2 regions of the Chryseobacterium sp. MYb264 genome follow, and region 2 is predicted to be linked to the other one. Evidence: riboswitches for the same ligand, from Rfam matches in the RefSeq annotation. Region 2 holds a riboswitch; the other holds the start of a gene.
What was found. Region 2 has a riboswitch for thiamine pyrophosphate ahead of thiS (sulfur carrier protein ThiS). Riboswitches for the same ligand answer to the same signal wherever they lie in the genome.

Region 1 (2,457 bases), 2.4 Mb from region 2:
ATTTTATCAAAGATAAAATCCTTGCGCCTTAAAAACATAAAGTATTAAAAAATACCTTTGCGACTTTGCGAAAAGCCAACAGAAACAGCCCCACCCACGAAAATCCTATCAATCTGTGGGAAATAAAAAATTCGTGCATTCGTGGCGATAATATGCAGCCCTCCATTTTATCAAAGATAAAATCCTTGCGCCTTAAAAAACATAAAGCATTAAAAAATACCTTTACGACTTTGCGAAAAACCAACAGAAACAGCCTACCCACGAAAATCCTATCAATCTGTGGGAAATAAAAAATTCGTGCATTCGTGGCCAAAATATGCAGCCCTCCATTTTATCAAAGATAAAATCCTTGCGCCTTAAAAACATAAAGTATTAAAAAATACCTTTGCGACTTTGCGAAAAGCCAACAGAAATAGCCCCACCCAAGAAAATCCTATCAATCTGTGGGAAATAAAAAATTCGTGCATTCGTGGCGATAATATGCAGCCCTCCATTTTATCAAAGATAAAATCCTTGCGCGCCTTAAAAACATAAAGCATTAAAAAATACCTTTGCGACTTTGCGAAAAGCCAACAGAAACAGCCCCACCCACGAAAATCCTATCAATCTGTGGGAAATAAAAAATTCGTGCATTCGTGGCGATAATATGCAGCCCTCCATTTTATCAAAGATAAAATCCTTGCGCCTTAAAAACATAAAAGCATTAAAAAAATACCTTTGCGACTTTGCGAAAAGCCAACAGAAACAGCCTACCCACGAAAATCCTATCAATCTGTGGGAAATAAAAAATTCGTGCATTTGTGGCAAAAAATACATCTAAACAATTTCTCCCCAAGTTTTGAAATTGATCCCATACCAGTCTTAACTCCTATACCTTTATTCAGCAGTATAATAAGCCTTCTTGAGATCAATTTTTACTCGTTCAGCCTTCTTACATTATAAATTTCATGAAAAAGGGGTATATTTGCTCCACGCTTTAGGGGTATTCTGAAAAGAATTGAGAGAGTCCCTTTGAACCTGATACGGCTCACACCGACGTAGGGAAAGGCAGGAATTCATCTTTTGATGTTTTCTTTTTATTTATTTTCCTAAAGCGCTATAAAGTAAAACGTATATGGAAAATAACTTTTGGAGTTCTATTCAATCGGTCAGAAATCAATCACCGCTTATCCATAACATGACCAATTTACGTGGTTATGAATACGACTGCCAATGCTTTGCTGGCGGTCGGCGCTTCCCCCATTATGGCGCACGCAAAATCTGAAGTCATAGAGATGGTCAATATTTCAGGTGCTTTAGTAGTCAACATCGGGACGCTTGATGAATATTGGAGTGAATCTATGCTGATTGCCGCAGAGGAAGCTTCCCGAATTCAGAAAACATGGGTTTTAGATCCGGTTGGAGCGGGAGCTACGGCTTTTAGAAATGATGTTTTAGCAAAGCTTTTAGAATTCAAGCCAACAATTATACGCGGGAATGCTTCAGAGATTATTGCTCTTGCAAGAAAAATACAGCGATAACAAAAGGAGTAGACAGTACGGCCGAAAGTAATGAGGCGATATCTGCTGCAAAATATCTGATTGAAAAATATCAGTCTGTTGTTTGTATTTCGGGGGCAACAGATATTATTATGAATGGCAATGAAACTTATTTTGTCGATAACGGACATCCGATGATGACCAAAGTAACGGGATTAGGTTGCTCGGCATCAGCGATTGTCGGGGCTTGTGCTGCTGTTTCGGAAAATAAAACAGAAGCCACCATAGCAGCAATGTCACTGTTGGGAATGGCCGGAGAACTGGCAGAGAAGATTTCAAACGGACCGGGGAGTCTTCAGGTCAATATTTTAGATAAACTCTGGAATATTTCTGAACAGGAGTTTTTTGAAAATGTAAATATTTCTAAAAAATGAGTCTAATACGTTCTTTTCCCTATCAATTATATCTTGTGATTTCAGAAAAAGACTGTAAGGGTCGAAATCTTCTGGAGGTTGCTGAACAGGCGATTTTAGGCGGTGTAGACATCATCCAGTTGCGTGAAAAATGGGCTTCCGATGAGGATTTTCTCACCATTGCGCTTCGTCTTAAAGAAATAACCGATAAATATCAAATTCCTTTGTCATTAATGATAATACTTTTGTCGTCCCAAAGAGGCTGACGCTTTTGGAATTCATGTGGGAAATAATGATGTTCAGCCTTCCGTTTTACGTGAAACTTCATTTGAAAACAAAGTGATAGGATACTCCATAGAATATCTGAGCCAGCTTGAAAGCCAGGAGACTGTACTTTCTGATTATTTGGGAGTGAGCCCGATTTTTAAAACAGACACCAAAAAAGATACCGTTACCGAATGGGGACTTGAAGGGCTTTCTAAAATAAGAATGCTTACGGATAAGCCGCTGGTGGCCATTGGTAATATCCATCTGAAGAATGCAAAAGCAGTCATGGAAGCCGGAGC
Region 2 (2,457 bases):
CCCTGTTCTGCCTGCTCGATCAAAGTATCTTTAAAAATTTCCCATGTTAAATCTTCCGCAACACCTTTTACTTTCTCCAAAGCCTGATAAATTGGAACGGTACCAATCGGAACCGGACTGTTTCTGATGATCCATTCTCTGGTTTCATGGATATTTTTTCCGGTTGACAGATCCATAATTGTGTCTGCACCCCATCTACATGCCCAAACTGCTTTTTCAACTTCTTCTTCAATGCTTGATGAAACGGCGCTGTTTCCAATGTTAGCATTAATTTTAACCAAGAAATTTCTTCCGATAATCATCGGTTCGCTTTCGGGGTGATTGATATTGTTGGGTATAATTGCCCTTCCTGCGGCAATTTCATCTCTTACAAATTCGGGAGTGATTTTATTTTTCGGCGTTTTTGCGCCAAAACTATTTCCCTGATGCTGAAAAGCCATGTCTTTTGAAACAGCATCCAACTGTTCAATTCTTTGATTTTCTCTAATGGCAATGTATTCCATTTCGGGAGTGATGATCCCCTGTTTTGCGTAGTATAATTGAGTAACTTGTTGTCCTTCTTTTGATACTTTCGGTTTGTGGTTGTAAGAAAAACGCAGGTTGTCTAGTTTTGAATCGGCAAGTCTAGCTTTTCCGTATTCGGAAGTAATTCCGTCCAGAATTTCGACGTCATTTCTGTCTAAAATCCATTGTTCACGGATTCTTGGAAGTCCTTTTTCAATATTAATTTCAGAATTTTCATCGGTATAAGCTCCTGATGTATCGTAAACGGTAACTGCAGGATTGTGTTCCAAAGTTCCGTTGGATAGTTTGGTCGGACTTAGTTCTATTTCGCGCATCGCTACACTGATGGGATGAATTTTCCCTTCAACATAGATTTTTTTTGAGTTCGAAAACGGCGAACGGGTGATGTTATGAGCCATATAATTTTTGTTTTTTATGGAAATTAACCGCCCTGAGTGGCAGTAATAATTAAAATTGAATCTTTGTCGTTGAGAATAGTTTCCGCCCAGAATGACTGCGGAACAATGCGGTTGTTGAGTGCTACGGCAATCCCTTTTTTCTTTTCGGGTAATTCCATAGCGATGAGTGCTTCCAGATTTTCGGGAAGTACTTCGAATTTTTTGGTCGTGTGGTTGATTGTGAGCTCCATTCCTAACATTTTTTTAAATGCACCTTAGGAATGGCCATTATTGTACAATAGAATGTACAGCAAAAGTCATCTACTTTTCCCTACGCTAGTATGATCTAGAAATCAGGTTCAAAGGGTAAAATCTCAGCCCGTTTGTTCAACAGACACCCCTAAAGTGTGGGACGAAGTTAGACATTTTTTTAGAATGGGCAAAATTTTTGGGAAAAGCTGGATGGTGGAGTTTTTTTATGGCCACGAATGCACGAATGGTTTTTTATCTCGCTCAAATACTATTGATTTTCATGGACAATGCTATTTTTTGTTGGTGAATCGCAAGGGCGCAAAGATGTTTTTTAATGCACGATGCTTTTAAGGCGCAAGGATTTTATCAGAGATAAAATTTTGGAACGTATTTTTTATGCCACGAATGCACGAATGGTTTTTTATCTTCCTAAGATGCCACGGATTTTCACAGATTATTGCAAAATATTTTTTTAGAAAGGTTTATGAATCTGCGTTATCTGTAAAATCAACGTGAGAATAATTAGTCGCTCCTTAAAAAGCTGTTTTTTGACTTTGAAAATTATATTTGCCTAAAAAGATTCGGAGAACAAGTTCGAGCCAAAGAAGAATTTGTTGTTTGATTTGATTCAATCTCATCTTCAAATTGTATCCAATCCCTGCTAATAATGCATTATTAATATCTCCAGCCACTCCTTTCAGGAAGTTTAATCCTAAGGAGTGGTTTCTTTTTAAATGAGAGATACAAGGTTCTATGGCTGCTCTTGCCCGGAATCTTAATCTGGCTACTTGTTGCCCATATTTTGTTTTTTCTTTTTTTGCGGGAAGCAAAATTGCTGTTCCTTCCACTTCTTTGATTCCTTTAAATCCTCTGTCTGTAGTGGCTTTCGTAGGTCTTGTTCCGCCAACGGATTTTCTTACCCTCTCACTCTGTGCCAATGATTCTTCAAGAGTTTTACTATCGTGAGGATTGCCAGAAAATCTCTTTACCGAGCTGATGATCCCTGTTTTCCGACCTCTTACTACTGCTACTTTTGTCCCAAACTCGTATGCTTTTCCCGATTTTCCTTTCGCAATACACGCAACTTGTGGCTCGTGAAGACTGTAAATTTTATCTTTCGTGGTACGTTCTTGGGTGAGTGCTTTAAGGTAAATTTTAAAAACGTCTTCGTAGCCTTTCAAAACATCTTTAGGAAGTTTTCTTTCCAATTCCCGAAGAACTCTTTTACCAATCGTCCTGAGCTTTTTCCTCGCCATTTTTGCCTTCTTCTGTCTTCTGGGATGATGTCCAAAAAAAGCGTCCC

Region 1: it holds a riboswitch for thiamine pyrophosphate, as region 2 does, so the genes downstream of both, VUJ46_RS01470 (hydroxyethylthiazole kinase) here and thiS (sulfur carrier protein ThiS) in region 2, are expected to answer to the same signal.

What each region holds. Positions count from the first base shown of each region.
Region 1 is NZ_CP142422.1:335,813-338,269, forward strand. It holds TPP riboswitch at 969-1,061, shown strand; gene VUJ46_RS01470 (hydroxyethylthiazole kinase) at 1,197-1,520, shown strand; gene VUJ46_RS01475 (hydroxyethylthiazole kinase) at 1,559-1,912, shown strand; gene VUJ46_RS01480 (thiamine phosphate synthase) at 1,909-2,157, shown strand; gene VUJ46_RS01485 (thiamine phosphate synthase) at 2,174-2,457, shown strand, end outside.
Region 2 is NZ_CP142422.1:3,188,872-3,191,328, forward strand. It holds gene thiC (phosphomethylpyrimidine synthase ThiC) at 1-923, opposite strand, end outside; gene thiS (sulfur carrier protein ThiS) at 947-1,153, opposite strand; TPP riboswitch at 1,214-1,314, opposite strand; gene VUJ46_RS13705 (IS5 family transposase) at 1,688-2,457, opposite strand, start outside.